DNA from 4 places in the Desulfobaculum xiamenense genome. Region 3 is predicted to be linked to each of the others. Evidence: predicted binding sites of a transcription regulator. Region 3 holds the regulator's gene; each other region holds the start of a gene.
What was found. Region 3 encodes sigma-54, which starts transcription at its own class of promoters, with help from an activator protein. Its sites were predicted from a motif close to CTGGCACGGNNNNTGCTT; they were not measured.
Positions count from the first base shown of each region.

Region 1: GGQ74_RS00965 (NifB/NifX family molybdenum-iron cluster-binding protein) is a predicted target of sigma-54. The motif match lies at 1,507-1,524, and genes of this name have one in related genera.
Region 2: GGQ74_RS10060 (YeiH family protein) is a predicted target of sigma-54. The motif match lies at 2,489-2,506, and genes of this name have one in related genera.
Region 4: GGQ74_RS10645 (flagellar hook protein FlgE) is a predicted target of sigma-54. The motif match lies at 1,864-1,881, and genes of this name have one in related genera.

Region 1 is NZ_JAATJA010000001.1:218,873-223,026, reverse strand. It holds gene hypB (hydrogenase nickel incorporation protein HypB) at 1-40, shown strand, start outside; gene GGQ74_RS00970 (sigma-54 interaction domain-containing protein) at 62-1,408, shown strand; gene GGQ74_RS00965 (NifB/NifX family molybdenum-iron cluster-binding protein) at 1,593-2,063, shown strand; gene GGQ74_RS00960 (NifB/NifX family molybdenum-iron cluster-binding protein) at 2,060-2,419, shown strand; gene GGQ74_RS00955 (nucleotide-binding protein) at 2,442-3,326, shown strand; gene GGQ74_RS00950 (ATP-binding protein) at 3,323-4,154, shown strand, end outside.
Region 2 is NZ_JAATJA010000002.1:481,948-486,101, reverse strand. It holds gene GGQ74_RS10070 (hypothetical protein) at 1-178, shown strand, start outside; gene GGQ74_RS10065 (hypothetical protein) at 175-441, opposite strand; gene GGQ74_RS10060 (YeiH family protein) at 516-2,252, opposite strand; gene ilvB (acetolactate synthase large subunit) at 2,899-4,154, shown strand, end outside.
Region 3 is NZ_JAATJA010000001.1:386,686-390,839, forward strand. It holds gene lptC (LPS export ABC transporter periplasmic protein LptC) at 1-278, shown strand, start outside; gene GGQ74_RS01765 (LptA/OstA family protein) at 275-775, shown strand; gene lptB (LPS export ABC transporter ATP-binding protein) at 777-1,499, shown strand; gene rpoN (RNA polymerase factor sigma-54) at 1,728-3,182, shown strand; gene hpf (ribosome hibernation-promoting factor, HPF/YfiA family) at 3,281-3,820, shown strand; gene GGQ74_RS01785 (PTS sugar transporter subunit IIA) at 3,817-4,154, shown strand, end outside.
Region 4 is NZ_JAATJA010000002.1:620,374-624,527, reverse strand. It holds gene GGQ74_RS10650 (methyl-accepting chemotaxis protein) at 1-1,482, opposite strand, end outside; gene GGQ74_RS10645 (flagellar hook protein FlgE) at 1,946-3,505, shown strand; gene GGQ74_RS10640 (phosphotransacetylase family protein) at 3,620-4,154, opposite strand, start outside.

The sequences.
Region 1 (4,154 bases), 170 kb from region 3:
GCTGCGGCAGAAGGTGAAGGAAAAGAAGCAGGGCGAATAGCCCGCTCAAGGAACCGTACGCATGCCCTTTCCGGAAGACCTCCCAAGCGGAGCCATCCTCGACTCCATCGCCGACGGCGTGTTCACCGTTGACCTGGACTGGAACATCACGTCCTTCAACCAGGCGGCGAGTCGCATCACCGGCGTCCCGGCGGACGAGGCCATCGGCCAGAAATGCTGGGAGGTCTTCCATTCCAGCCTCTGCGACGGAGACTGCGCCCTTCGCGCCTGCGTGCGCGAATCCGGCACCATCTCCAACCGCTCCATCTTCATCGTCCGCCCGGACGGCGAAAAGGTACCCATCTCCATCTCCGCCGCCCCGCTGCACGACGAGGCGGGCAACGTCATCGGCGGCGTGGAGACCTTCCGCGACCTCACGGACATCCACCTCCTGCGCAAGCAGATGGAGGAGTCCTATTCCTTCGAGGATATCGTAGGAAAATCAAAGGCCCTGTCGCGCACCTTCCGCATCCTGCCCCAGATCGCCCGCAGCGAGGCCACGGTGCTCCTGCTCGGCGAATCCGGCACGGGCAAGGAACTCTTCGCGCGCGCCCTCCACAATTTGAGCGCGCGCAAGGACGGGCCCTTCGTGGCCGTCAACTGCGGAGCGCTGCCCGACACGCTGCTGGAGTCCGAACTCTTCGGCTACAAGGCCGGAGCCTTCACCGACGCCAAGCGCGACAAGGCAGGCCGCTTCCAAACCGCGTCCGGCGGCACCATCTTCCTCGACGAAATCGGCGACATGCCGCAGAACCTACAGGTGAAGCTCCTGCGCGTCCTGCAGGAACGCACCTTCGAGCCGCTCGGCTCGGAGACGAGCGTCAGCGCCGACGTGCGCGTCATCGCCGCCACCAATCGCGACCTGCAAACCCTCGTCACCGAGGGTACCTTCCGGCAGGACCTCTTCTACCGCCTCAACGTGGCGCAGATGAAGCTGCCGCCCCTGCGCGAGCGGCGCGAAGACATCCCGCTGCTCATCGCCCACTTCGTGCGCAAGCTCAATGCCATGCAGGGCAAGTCCATAAGCGGCGTCTCCGAGGACGCGCTCTCCGTGCTCATGCGCCACGCCTTCCCCGGCAACGTCCGCGAGCTGGAGAACATCCTTGAATTCGCGTTCATTCTCTGTCCGTCGGGCTTCATCCATGTGGAGCACCTGCCGGAGCATCTCCAGCCCACCCCCGGTTCGGCCCGCGCCGCAGCGGCACCCCACGACGCGCCGCTCACCCTCGAACAGATCAAGTGCCGCGCCGTGTCCCGCGCTTTGGCCCGCAACGCTGGCAAACGCATGAAAACCTGCCGCGAGCTGGACATCTCCAAGGACACGCTTCGGCGCATCCTCGCCCGGTGCAAGGAAATGGGCGAAATTTAAGCCATCGCCTTTTCTTTTGGGCTAAAAAATCGTCCACCATGGCATCCGAACACGCCCACGCTTTGACTCAACACACCGGAATACAACACTTTTCAAATTTGGCATCATCCATGCTTTCCTTCAGTCGTAACAGGGGAGTGGCATTCCGCCACGCCCCGAAACTTCCGATGCGCAAGGACCTCGCATGAACCTCTGTCTGGCATGCTACGAAGATCGGTTGGCGTCCCTTCTGGAGAACGCGACGAGCTTCCGCCTGTTCCGTCTGGAACACGGCGAAACGACGCCTGCGGGCGGCTTCGACCTTGCCCGGCACGACACCCAGAATCTCATCTCCGCCCTTGCGTCCTGCGGGGTGAGCACCATCGTCTGCGGCGGCGTGAGCGGCTGCACGCGAAGGATGCTCATGCAGGCGGGGCTTGATGTGCGGCCGTGGATTCGCGGCACCGTGGACGACGTACTCGCCGCTCTGGCCGAGGGCTCCCTCGACAGGCTTGCCATGCCGGGCTGCGGCGGCAGGCGCTGCGGTCGCGGACGCATGCAGTCCGACATCGTCGCCCCCGGCTGCTCGCATCCGGGACAGGGCCGGGGAAGGGGCTACGGTATGGGACCGGGGTCCGGCGCGGGAAACACTCCGAAGAAGGAAGAGCCAAAATGAAGATTGCCATCACCAGTCAGGGCAACTCCCTGGACAGCAGCATCGACCCCCGCTTCGGCCGTGCGGCAGGCTTCGTGATCGTCGACACGGAAACCGGCGAGACGAGCTTCGCGGACAACGCGCAGAATCTTTCGCTGCCGCAGGGCGCGGGCATTCAGGCCGCCCAGAATGTGGCCGCCACCGGCGCCAAGGCGGTCATCACCGGCCATGTCGGCCCCAAGGCCTTCCTCGCCCTCGAAAAGGGCCGCATCGACATCTACCTTGGCGCACAGGGCACCGTGGCGCAGGCGCTTGAGGCCTTCAAGGCGGGACAGCTGGACAAGGCCGATTCCGCGGACAAGGAAGGACACTGGTAGGCCGACGGACATGGAAACCCCAATGCTTACCATAGCCGTTGCCAGCGGCAAGGGCGGCACGGGCAAGACCACCGTCACCGCGAATCTCGCGGTGTGGCTTGCCTCACAGAACGTGGACGTGGCGGCGCTCGACTGCGACGTGGAGGAACCGAACCTCCACCTCTTCCTGCGCCCCGTGTGGACGAAAACCACGCCCGAAAACGTCCCGGTGCCCGAAGTAGACGAGGAACGCTGCCTCGGCGAGGAATGCCGCAAGTGCGTGGACCTGTGCCGCTTCAAGTCGCTGATCATGATGGCCGGATCGGTCATGGTTTTTCCCGAACTCTGCCACGGCTGCGGTCTGTGCACTCTGGCCTGCCCCGCACGGGCAATACGCGAGGGGGCCAGGGAGATCGGAGTCGTGCGCACAGGCGCGACCGCAGGCGCGGACTCGGCGCGCATTCCCGTCGTTGGCGGCGAGATGCGCATCGGCGAGGCCATGGCCCCGCCGCTCATTCTGGCGGTCAAGAGGACCGCGCCTGCCAGCGCCGTACGCCTCATCGATTGCCCGCCCGGAACGAGCTGCCCGGTCATCGCCTCCCTCGGCGGGGCGGACCTTGCCGTGCTCGTTACGGAGCCGACCCCCTTCGGCCTGCACGACCTCGAACTCGCCGTAGGCGTCCTGCGCAAGATGGACATTCCCTTCGGCGTGGTCATCAATCGGGACGGCATGGGTGACGACCGCACCCACCGCTACCTCGAACGCGAGGGCATCCCACTTCTGGGCACCCTGCCCCACTCCGCCGAGGCCGCGCACTGCTACTCCGAAGGACGGTTGCACGTGGACGCCCTGCCCGGATTCCGCGAAGCCTACGCGAGCATCTGGGAGAACATCCGCACGCTGGCCGCACGGGAGGTGTCGCGATGAAGGAACTGGTAGTCATCAGCGGCAAGGGCGGCACCGGCAAGACCACCGTCACCGCCGCACTGGCCGCGCTGGCCGGTCACAAGGTCATGGCCGACTGCGACGTCGACGCGGCGGACCTGCACCTGGTGCTGGCCCCTGAAAATCGCACGGCCACGGAATTCTACAGCGGACAGGTGGCGGTCATCGACCCCGAACGCTGCATCCGCTGCGGCGAATGCGCGACGAACTGCCGCTACGAGGCCATCGACGCGGACTTCACGGTCCACAAGGAGCATTGCGAGGGCTGCGGCGTGTGCGCCTACGTCTGCCCGACCGACGCGGCGGGCATGATCGAACGCATGTGCGGGCACTGGTACAGCTCCGAAACGCGCTTCGGCAAAATGATCCATGCCCACCTCGGCATTGGCGAGGAAAACTCGGGCAAGCTCGTGACCACCGTGCGCAAGGAAGCCCGCAAGGCCGCCGAGGAAGTCGGCGCGGAACTCATCATCACCGACGGCCCTCCCGGAGTCGGCTGCCCGGTCATCGCCTCCCTCGGCGGGACGGACCTCGCGCTGGCCGTGGCGGAGCCGACACTCTCGGCCCTGCACGACCTCAAGCGCGTGCACAAGTTGACGCGGCACTTCCAGGTGCCCATGATGGCCGTCGTGAACAAGGCGGACATAAATCCGCTGCTGACGGAAGAAATTCGGAATTGGTGCACGGAATCCGGCGTTGAAATCGCTGGCGTTCTCCCGTACGACCAGATCGTGACCGACGCACAGATCCACGGACTGAGCGTGGTCGAGCATGATCCCGACGGTTTCGGACAACACATGCGCAGCGTAT
Region 2 (4,154 bases), on a different contig from region 3:
CAACGCCGGACTGCTCGCCGTGCTCTTCCACTTCTACAGCCGAGTCCACGGCCTCGGCACGACCACCCTCGAATGCCTGCTCTACCTCATTGCCGCCTCGGTGCGCATGCTCGTCTTCCTGCGCGGCGTCTCGCGCCGCATCGACGAGATGCTCACCCCGGGGCGCGACGGACGCTAGTCCACCTGCGCGGCGGGATGCGGTCCACTCGGCGTATAGTCGAAGGTGCTGCGCGCGCCGATGTTGGCGTGCCCCACGCACTCGACATCCGTGTAGTAGAACTCGCCCGTCTCGATGTTGGACTCGTCCACGAAATCAGCCATGCGGCGCATCTCCGGAACGGCATTGACCAGCGCCGGACAGGCCACGAACACCACCACCATCGTCACCAGCACGGCAGCCGCGAAGGACAGCCAACGCCCGGCGAAACTTTTCTCCTGCATCTCGAATCTCCTTGCTGCAAACCGAAAATGGCGGGAGCCGATGGCTCCCGCCGTCGCGATCGGAACCGACGCCGTCAGATCTTGGCGGTGATGTCGGGGAAGACCAGATAGAACATGATGTAGGCCATGATCAGGGTCAGCACGAGGTTGAGGGACTGACCGCACACGTACAGGATGAGCGGCTTGCCGCCCTTGAAGTACGACTTCAGCTCGCGGAAGTTGGTGGCAAGGCCGATGGCCGCGAAGCTCATGCAGAAGAACCAGCCACGGAAGATCTTGCTGAAGCCGCGGATCACGCCGTGGTCAACCACGGAGAAGCCCACGTCGGAGCCGAGCGCGCCGTACATCACCGAGAAGATGATGGATGCGGAGATGAAGCCCAGCACGAACTTGGGGAAGCGGTTCCAGATTTCGATCCAGCCCACGGTCTTGCCTGCCTCGCACTCCACCTTGGCGCACCAGTACACGGCCACGCCGAATGCCGTCACGCCGATGAGGACGTTCTGGATCATCTTGATGGTGGCGGCCACGTAGAGGGCCTTCTCAGACAGGAACGCGCCGGCAGCAGCCACGGCGCCCGTGGCGTCGATGGTGCCGCCCATCCACGCGCCGCCGAGGATGAAGGGCATGCCCGTGGCCTTGATGACGGCAGGCATGACGATCATCATGATCGAGGTGAACACCAGCGACAGGCCGATGGACAGGGTCAGCTCCTCCTTCTTGGCGCGGCAGGCGGCTGCGGTGGCGATAGCCGCCGAGGTGCCGCACACGGACATGTCGGCGGAGATGACCATGTTCAGCGTTTTGGACGGAATCTTCAGCACCTTCTGGCCGAAGATGAAGGTGGAGATGAGCACGATGGGGGTGACCACCCACGCCACGAAGATGCCCGGAACGCCGATGGCGATGATCTTGTTGAAGAGCACCTCGGCGCCCAGCAGGACGAGACCGGTCTTGATGTAGAATTCCACCTGCAACGCGGGCTTGACCCACTTGGGGGTACCCACGGTATTGGAGATGAGCATGCCGAGGAAGATGGCCCACGCGGCGTAGCCGATGCCGTAATGCTTCATCGTGGCCTGATAGGCCATGAAGTAGGACAGCACGCCGATGAGGAACACAAACCAGAATCCCTTGAGGAACGCCGTGGCGCTATGGCCCATGGCCTTCATGCCCACGGAGAACAGCAGGCCGATGACGACCATGAGTCCGGCGAGAGTCGGGAAGCGGTTGAAGGCGTGATGGCCGATCTTCTTCTTCACCGACTTCGCCTTGGACTTGGCCTTGAGCCAGTTCTGGATGCCATCCTCGGCGGCGGTGTTGAGTTCGGCGTTCATGAACCCGGCGGCAGCGGCTGCCTCCTCAGCGACGACGGCGACGGTACGCGCCTCGGCTGCGACGGCCTTGGCGGCCTCGTACTTGGGCATGGCTGCCGCGTTCAACTCTGCGGCGCGCTCGCTGGACATGTAGAAGCTATCCAGCGGATTGTCCTTCCAGTTGCCGGGCGCTGCGGTCCAGCTCTTGATGGACTTGCCAATGGCGGACTTGCTGGCCTGCACGCCTTCCTTCTTGTCCTGCGCCTCGTAGTAGGCCACGGTCTTGAAAGGTGCGCGCTCGGCCTCGGCGGCCATGATGGAATTGGCCCGCGCGAAGGTCTCGTCCATATCCTTGGGCACGTTGTTGAAATAGATCAGCCCGCCCACCAGAAGCAGGAAGAAGCCGAGCCAAATGGCCAGATAATCTTCCTTCCTCCACAGGTCGGACCACGAACTCGACGAGCTATCGACCACAATGTTGCTGTTCTCGGACATGAGCCTCGAATCCTCCTTGGAAAGTGAATGGTGCGACGCGACTGCGGCAGGCGTGCTAACCGGGCAGGGATCGGTGGCCACGGCGCAGCGCGTCGTTCGTCTCGCAGGGACTGGAGGCCCGCATAGCAACACTCGTTCCAAAAGGAACAATCTCTTTCATCATACTGTTTTTATTTGATATGCATGGACTGACGCACGCAATGCGCCCGCTCTTACGACCGCGAACATGCTAACTCAAGGACGCACCTTGCCAACACGGGGATGCGAAGTGGCGAAAATCCACGCCCCGCCGGAGCCTGCGGCAACGATCATCCTCCATCCGCAAAAAATTGTCTTCGAGCGTATTGACTTGCGAAGGCAAGGCTCGTAGCCTTAGGCCTTCACGCTGTAACGATTCGCAACAAAGGAAACCGACCCCCATGCTACGCAACACTACCTCTACCATCACCTTCGCCGGCAACGGCCTGGTATTCGTAGGCGTAGTAGTACGCGTAGTACGCACTATTGCGTCGTAACGGGTCAGGTCCACACAACACAGCTGTACAGATCCCCCGCCGGCGCAGAGCCGGCGGGGGATTTTTCTTGCACCAGAAGTGCGCGCCGGCCCTGCTCCACCCGGGGACACCCCAAGGAAGGAGAACGGGATATGAAATGCACCGGCGCGGAAATCGTCATCCGTCTGCTTGAGCGTCAGGGAATCCGCACCATCGCGGGCATTCCCGGCGGCGCGAACCTCCCCCTGTACGACGCCCTCTCCAAGAGTCCGTGCATCCGCCACGTTCTGGCGCGGCACGAACAGGGCGCGGGCTTCATGGCCCAGGGCATGGCCCGCGTCAGCGGCCGCCCGGCAGTGTTCTTCGCCACGTCCGGTCCCGGCGCGACGAACACTCTCACCGCCATCGCCGACGCCAAGCTCGACTCCATCCCCCTCATCTGCATCACCGGGCAGGTGCCGCGCAGCCAGATGGGGACAGACGCATTTCAGGAGGTGGACACCTACGGCCTGTCCGTGCCCATCACCAAGCACAACTTCCTCGCCCGCTCCGCATCCGAACTCCTGTCCATCATCCCCGAGGCATTTCGCATCGCCGCATCCGGACGCCCCGGCCCCGTGCTCATCGACATCCCCAAGGACGTCCAGACCCAGACCATCGACATCGACGCATGGCCCGAACCCGGCCGCCCCGACCGTGCGCCCGAATTCTCGCAGGCCACCATCCGCCGCGCGGCGGACCTCATCAACGCCGCCAAGCGCCCCGTGCTCTACCTCGGCGGCGGCGTCATCGCCGCAGGTGCGGGCGGGCTGGCCACTCGCCTCGCCGAAAAGACCGGCATGCCCGTGACCATGACCCTCATGGGCCTTGGCGCGGTGCCCGCCGATCATCCGCTGTCCATGGGCATGCTGGGCATGCACGCCGCCCGCTACACCAACATGGCGCTTGAGGAATGCGACCTGCTCATCGCCGCTGGCGTGCGCTTCGACGACCGCGCCACCGGCCTTGCCAACCAGTTCTGCCCGCAGGCCGCCATCATCCACATCGACATCGACGCCAGCGAACTCGACAAGATCAAGTCGTCCTGCGTGGGCATCACCGGCGATATCCGCGAAGTGCTCGACGCGCTCATCCCCATGACGCAGACAGCGCCCCGCGCCGCATGGCTCAACCGCATCAAGGAGCTGCGGACCATCAATCCGCCCACCCTGCCCGGCTCCGACGATCCGCGCTCGCCCTACGGTCTCATCCGGCTGGCGGCGCGCATGCTCGGCGACGACGCCATCATCACCACGGACGTCGGCCAGCACCAGATGCGCACCGCGCAGGCCTATCCCTTCCGCCGCCCCCGCCAGTGGCTGACCTCTGGCGGGCTTGGCACCATGGGCTTTGGCGTGCCTGCGGCCAT
Region 3 (4,154 bases):
CGAGCGGAACCGTGGATCAGAGCAGCGGCAACGCCCAGCTCTGGCCCGACGTGGTCATCGTCTCCGGTGACACCACAGTGCACGCCGGACGCCTCGAATACAGCGAGCAGAAGCGATCCATCCACCTGCGCGAGGACGTCCGCATCGTGCGCGGAGGGCTTGCTCTCGACGCGCCGGAAGTCGTTTTCGATCTCGATACCAATGTGATTACAGCCACCGGCGGCGTCCGGGCCGAACTGACGGGCCATGCGGAGCCGACCATGGAGGACAAGCCGTGAAGACCTTCCCCCGTATCGCCGCGTTCGCCATCGCCGCCACGCTTATGACCGCACCTCTTGCGGTCGCGCAGTCCACGTCCGTTCCGACGAAGATCACCTCTCAGAAGACCGTCTACGATCAGGACGGCCGGACCGTCGTCTTCCGTGGCGACGTGTTGGTGGTGCGCCCCGACATGAAGATATGGGCGGACGTTATGACCGTGCGCCTCGACGCCTCCGCGAAGCAGGGGCAGCCGGGCACCATCTCCCGTATCGAGGCCACCGGCAATGTGCGCCTTGAGCGCGAGGGCAAGAAGGGCCAGTGCGCCAAGGCCGTGTACGATGCCGCCAAGGGCCTTTTGACCCTCAGCGGAGACCCGCGCCTCGCCGATGGCGACAACAGCATCTCCGGTAAGGTCATCCGCCTGTGGCTCAAGGACAACCGCAGCGAGGTCGAGGGCGGCGACAAGCCCGTGGAAGCCATATTCTTCACCCCCGGTGCCGAGGCGGGAAAGTAGCATGTCCGTCATTTCCGCTTCCGATCTGTGCAAGGTGTACGGCCAGCGAAAGGTCGTGCACGACATCGGCGTCAACGTCGCGCAGGGCGAAGTGGTCGGCCTGCTCGGCCCCAACGGCGCGGGCAAGACCACCACGTTCTACATGCTGGCGGGCATCGTGAAGCCGACAGGCGGCTCAGTCCGGCTGGACGACGAGGAGATCACCATGCTGCCCCTGCACGAGCGGGCGCGGCTGGGCATGAGCTACCTCCCGCAGGAAAGCTCGGTGTTCAAGAAGCTCACCGTGCGGCAGAATCTGGAGATCGTGCTGGAGCAGAGCGGTCTCGACCGCGCAACCCAGCAGGCGAGGGCGGATCAGCTTCTGGACGAACTGGGCATCACCCGACTTTCGGACCAGAAGGCCATGCATCTTTCGGGCGGCGAGCGCCGTCGGCTGGAGATCGCCCGTGCCCTCATCCTCAATCCCAAGTTCATGCTGCTCGACGAGCCCTTCGCGGGCATCGACCCCATCGCCGTGGATGATATTCAGGGCATCGTGAGCGGACTTCGTGAAAAAGGTATCGGAGTACTCATTTCCGATCACAACGTTCGAGAGACGTTGAGAATCTGCGACAGAGCCTATCTCGTCTACGAGGGACGAATCATCCTGAGTGGCACTCCGGATGAAATTTGTGCCGATCCGAAGGCCCGCCGGGTGTATCTGGGAGAGAGCTTCAGTCTCTAACATCCCGAAATCACTATATCAATTTCGATATTCAAAATCCTTGCCATCCTCGGTTGCAAGCTTGTTCCGGATGTGGCATGTTGCAAATGCGGTTGAGAAAACATTCTCATGCCGCATGGATTTCACCTTGAGCGACGGGCATTTTCGTTGGTTCAGACACATGTTTGACCGTGCCCCGTTCGCCGGAATCCCAACCGCCAACATTTCGCAAGAAGACGAACAGCCCCGATGGCACTCGAACTCAGACAACAGCTCAAGCTTTCCCAGCAACTGGTCATGACCCCGCAGTTGCAGCAGGCCATCAAACTGCTGCAGCTTTCCCGGTTTGAACTGGTTGATATGGTCCAGCAGGAACTCCTCGAAAACCCGCTTCTCGAGGAGGCCGTTCCCGAACAGGCTCAGGAGAAGGCCGAGGCCGAGGAAAATGCCCGCGCCGTAGAGGCTGCGCAGACGGCCGAGGTCATGGACGAGGGCGTTCGCGAGAACGACGCCGTTCAGGGCGCGGACTGGGAAAATTACCTCGGCGAGTTTTCGAGCACATCCCGCAATTCCGCCGCCCGCGAGGCCGAAATCCCCGAGGAGGGGATGTCCTTCGAGGCCCGGCTGTCGTCCAAGCCCTCGCTGGAGGGCCACCTTGAGTGGCAGCTCCGGCTGTCGGACATGACGCCCCGCCAGATGGACATCGGCGAGGTCATCATCGGCAACATCGGCTCGCAGGGCTATTTGCAGGCTACCGCCGAGGAAATTGCCGCCGACGCCGGGTGTACTTCCGAAGAGGTCGAGGTGGTGCTGCGTCGCATTCAGAATTTCGATCCAGTCGGCGTTGCCGCGCGTGACCCGCGCGAGTGTCTGCTCGTCCAGATCGAGTCCTACGGCTACGAGGACCCCATCCTCATCGAACTCGTCAGCGAGCACCTCGAAGATCTCGAAACCAAGCGCTATAAGCCGCTTGCCCGCAAGTTCCGCATCTCGATGGAGGAACTTCGCGAGTATCTCGATCTCATCCAATCCCTCGATCCAATGCCCGGTGCCGCCTACGGCAGCAGCGAGCCGCAGTACGTGAGCCCGGACGTCTACGTCTACAAGTACGAGGACGATTTCATCATCGTGCTCAACGAGGACGGTCTTCCTCGCCTCACGCTCAACGATTTCTATCTCGATTCCCTCAAGAGCGGCCGCGGCGCACCGGAAAAGGACTACGTCCACGAGCGGTTGCGCTCCGCACAGTGGCTGATGAAGAGCCTCTATCAGCGTCAGCGCACGCTCTATAAGGTCATGGAGAGCATCGTGCGCTTCCAGCGCGGCTTCTTCGAGAACGGCGTGACCAGTCTTCGGCCGCTCATTCTCAAGGATGTGGCCGACGACATCGAGATGCACGAATCCACCATCAGCCGCATCACCACCAGCAAGTATGTGGCGACGCCGCACGGCCTGTTCGAACTGAAGTTCTTCTTCAACAGCGCCCTTGGGCTGGACGACGGAAGTCAGGTCGGCTCCGAGAGCGTCAAGGCGCAGATCAAGAGCCTGATAGGTGAGGAGGACCCCCACCATCCACTGTCGGACGAGCGCATCGCGGAAATTCTGAAGGAACGGCTTCAGGTCAACATTGCCAGAAGAACCGTTGCCAAGTATCGCGGCGCGCTCGGCATACTCTCCTCTTCGAAACGCAAGGAGATTTTCTAGAGGTGGCGTGACGGAACTCTTTATTTTCGGGCTGAATGCACGTACACTCCAAATTACGGAGTGATATCGATCCAACAGCATCACAAGGAGGATCGTCGATGAACATCAGCTTGACGTTCAAGAATTTCGAACCGTCGGATCATCTGAGGAAGTACGCGCAAAAGCGCTTCGAAAAGCTGATCAAGTATGCCAACACCGGCAATACGGAGCTGAAGATAAATCTCGGGGTGGAGAAGTTCCGCCATATCGCCGAGGTCACGCTTTCCGGTGACAACATGAACATGTCCGCCGTGGAGGAGTCCGAGGACATGTACTCCTCCATCGACCTCGTGTACGACAAGATGACGTCGCAGGTCCGCAAGCTCCGCGAAAAGGGCAAGGACCGTCGTCGTTCCCGTGGCACCGTCCGCGACGAAGTCATCAGCTTCGAAGAAGGCGAAGCCGGACGCGAGGCGACCATTGTCGAGGCGCAGACCTACAAGCCCAAGCCCATGCTGGTGGACGAGGCTGCCATGCAGCTCGATACCCTCAATTACGAATTTCTCGTTTTCCTCAACGCCGAAACCGAGCGGGTCAACGTGATCTACCGCCGCAAGACGGGAGACTATGGTCTCATTGATCCCGGGATGTACGAATGAAGCTGGGTGATTTCCTGGATAACGAACTGATTTTGCCTGAACTTTCGGCCAGGACCAAATCTCGGGTCCTGGCCGAACTTGTGGCAGCCGTGGCTGAAAGGCGGCCGGAAATCGATGTGGAGGCCGCGCACAAGGTGCTCTTGGAGCGCGAGGCGCTCGGCACCACCGGCATCGGCGAGGGCATCGCCATCCCCCACGGCAAGCTCGACGCGCTGGAGGACATCGTCCTCGTGGTCGGGCGCTCCGCCGAGGGTGTGGAATTCGATGCGCTGGATTTCCGCCCCTGCCACATCTTCTTCCTCGTGCTCGCGCCAGAGAAGGTGGCCGGAATGCA
Region 4 (4,154 bases), on a different contig from region 3:
GATGTCGGCGATGACGGTCATCACCTCGCCGATGGAATCGGCCTTTTCGCTCAGGTCGTTCATGACGGCGGAGAGTTCCTCGGTGCTCGTCTGCACCTGCGCCACATCCTGCACGGTGTCCACGACACGCTTTCTACCTTCCAGCGCGTCATGCTTGCTCTGGTCCGCCGTATGAGCCGCAGAGGACGAGTTGCGTGCCACCTCAAGGATGGTGGACGTCATCTGCTCCATGGCGGTGGCGGTTTCGGTAACGCGACGCTGCTGTATCTCGGCCCCGCGCGAGGTCTGCTCCACCTCGGCGGCGAGCTGCGACGCGGCTGCGGACAGGCCCTCGGAAATTTCGGCGGCCTGCGCGGAGACCTCTTTGATCTTCTCAAGCAGCGAACGCACGTGCCGTTCGTTCTCGCGCGCCTCCTCCATGGCTTCATTGGCCGCGCGAGCCTGCTCGGCGGCCTCGTCGCTCTTGGCATGGGCCTCGTTCATGGCCCTGCGGATTCCGGCGACCATCATCTCGATGTCGTGCCGCAGGCTCTCGAATTCGCCTGAGAAGGCTTCCCTGCCCACGGCCTCGTAATCTCCGCCTGCCACATCACGCGAGCACTGCTGGAGCCTGTCGAGCGGTCTCGAAATGGACCGCGCCACAAGCACCACGCACACCAGAAGCGCAACCGCGATGCCAAGCGTGGCGGGCACCGCTGCGGATATGACGCCCACGAAGACCCGCTTCTGTCGGGCGCTCGCCATGTCGGCCATCTCCAGCACGGCAGGCTCCACCTTGCGCGCCACATCCGTGAACACCTGCTGCTGTGCGGCACTTTCGCCCCGGCCATCCACATAGCGCCCAAAGGCTCGGGCATAGCGATCGAGATAGGCCGCGAAGTCCGCACGGTCCATTTCGGAAACGCTCTCCGCCACGTTGATCTGCGTACGGAACCGCGCCAGTTCCGACTCAAAGGCCGCGACGTACTCCTGCCTGCCTCGGATGATGAAATCCTTCTCGTGACGACGCAGTTGGAGCAATTCCGTCATGAGCGACGCATCACCGAGTCCTTCGATTTCGCTTTCAAGGGAGTGAATAGCCGCGCGAAGTTCGCCACGCATGCCGTCCTTTTCTGTCAGGCCCAGATCGCGCTGCACCCCAGCCATGGAACGAAACGCCTTCTCGTAGTCGCCGATGAGCGCCACGATGCCCCCGACCTTCTCGGCAGAATCGGGATGAACCTCGGCAATGCGCTTCAGCTTGACGCGCACGTCATCCAGCGCTGCGATGGTCTTTTCCTCATAGACCGCTTCATTGCGCGCCAGGAAATTCTTTTCGTGCCTGCGCGCCTGAAGCATTGCGCTTTCGCCCTCGCGCGCGAGGGATTCCAGCTGCATGGCCGCGCGAATCTGGCTGCATCCGAATGCACCGATCGCGAACATAACGGCAAGGCCACCAACGGCAATTCCAGCTATGAGAAGCAACTTTGTCTTGACGGTCATTCCCTCTCTCCTGCGTTGTCACCAACGGCGTCAGAATGTTGCGCAACCAGTCATGCATACGTGGCGGCGCACGCATGCTGGATACGTTCCCGATATCCCCCTCCAGAGAATCGGGTATATCGAACAATATGCATAAAGCTGTTATTGTGGATACAACCGAATCATCGAGAAAGGCAAGTTTTTTCACAATATTACAATATCGGGAACACAATGTGACGAATTGCATACTCCATGCCTGCTCATATGCATCATCTGATGCTCAACACGGTACACCATCTGTCGGCATGCATGGTCGCGTGCGTAATGGGAGGAGCACATTCCTTCCTGCGTGGGCGCTTGCAGACGAGGGATCCACTTCGATACCGCCCGCGCGCGGCACGCGTGGCACGGTGTTTGCGATATGTCGAAGCGAAGGCAATTTTTTCCTTCCGGGCATAATCGGTTGCGTGCAAGGAGTACGGTCATGAGTTTTTCATCCCTTTACGTCGGGACGACGGGCATGAAGTCCCACGGCGAGCGGATGGGTGTCATCGGCAACAACCTCGCCAACGTGAGCACCCTCGGCTTCAGGGGATCGGAGGTCCACTTCGAAACCCTCATGAGCCAGTTCACGACGACGGGGGCCTCGCCTGATGTCGCCGTATCCCAACGGGGCCTCGGTGTCGGCCTCGGTGCCATCCTCACGGACTTCAACGAAGGCGGCTTCGAACCAGGAACCGCATCCACGGACCTCGCCATCGCTGGCGAAGGGTTCTTCCGCGTGGTCAACGGCGACAAGATCCGCTACACCCGCGCAGGAAACTTCCGCTTCGACGAAGACGGCTTCCTCGTCGATCCCAACGGCTTCCGCGTGCAGGGACGTACCGTGTCCGACGACGGCGTCGTGTCCGGCGCATCGTCGGACATCTCGCTCAACATCGGCGACGACGGACAGATCACCGTACCGCCCTTCGCCACGCGCGAAGTGAGCCTGAGCCTAAACCTCGGCACCAACACACAGGACGAAGCCGTCACCGACGCCACGGACCCCTTCTTCGCGATGCTCAAGAGCTGGAACGCCAACGCCACGGACGGACCACTGTCCGAAGGCTCATCGTCCTACTCGACATCCATCAAGGTTTATGACGACGCAGGCGAAGCCCACACGCTGACCGTACACTTCGACCCCGTCTCGGCCAGCAACGCCAGCGGTCGCCGCACCTTCGAATTCGTGGCGGGCTTCGACCCGGCCGAGGACGGCCGCACGGGCATGTCCTCGGCGGCTGGGGCGGGGCTTGCCATGTCCGGCACGCTCACCTTCGACACCAGCGGCCAGCTCGTCGACATGTCCGCCTTCAGCTATTCCGGCGAAGGCGACGCCACGGACCCGGCCAACTGGAATCTCGCCGAACTGTCCGCCGACGGGCTTCCCGTCTTCTCCATGACCTTCCGCAACACGGACCTCACCACCGGCGAAGTCACGACCTCCGGCGAAAGCACCATCGCGCTGGACCTCGGCCTGTCGGCTACGGCATGGGATTCCGGCGCTCCGGCCACCGCCGCAGAGGTCGGCAGCAACGCGGGCAGCCTGCCCTCCATGTCCACGCCCACGGTCCGCAACCTCGCTTCCACGGCCTACGAGGGCACCAGTTCGACCATCGTCCAGAGTCAGGACGGTAGCCCCGAAGGCTACCTGATGAGCATCAACATCGACCGCACGGGCATGATGGTCGGCAACTTCTCCAACGGCGTGCACAAGGATCTCAGCCAGCTCACCCTGTACACCTTCCAGAGCAACTGGGGGCTTCGGCGCGAGGGGTCGAACCACTTCTCGGAGACGGCCCAGTCCGGTGCCGCCGTGGAAGGCACGCCCGACACGGACAATCTGGGTGCCATCACCTCGCAGACGCTGGAGACCTCCAACGTGGACATGGCCGAACAGTTCGTGAAGATGATATCCACAGAGCGCGGCTTCCAGGCCAACTCCAAGGTCATCACCACGGCGGACATGCTGCTTCAGACGCTGGTCAACATGAAGCGCTAGGCAAACCTTTCCGCCCACGCGATATTCGAGGCAGGCCCGTGCTCTGCCGCCACCACGCACGAAAAAGGGCGCTCCCCATGGGGAGCGCCCTTCATTTTACGATTGCGGCAGTTCCTACAGACCGAGATTGGACTTGAGGTAGTCGTAGTCGATGCTGGAACTGACCAACTGCGCGCCCTGACGTATCTTGATCACATCGCGCAGCTTGTGGCGGGAGAGGATGGTCTCCATCTTCTTGGCCACGGAGTAGGTGTCGTCGCGGACGATGACGATGGGCACCTCCAGCACCTCGGAGCGGGTGAGGATGATGTCGTTGGGATAGAGGTTGCCGGTCAGCACGAGGCAGGGGCAATTGCCCTCCAGCGCCACAAGCTGCACGTCCGAGCGGTCGCCGCCGACGATGATCGCGGAATTCTTGTTCTTGCGGAAGTGGGTCATGAAGTTCTCCACCTGCATGGTGCCGATGAGGAAGTTCTCGACCACCTTGTCCGCCTTATTGTGCGCGGAGATGACCTTGCCGCCCAGCCGTTCGGCGAGGTCGGACACCTTGATGGCACCCATGAGCGGATCCTTGGGGATAACGCCCAGCACCTTCACGCCCGCGCGCTCCAGACAGGGGCGCAGCATGCCTTCCACCTCGTCCATAAAG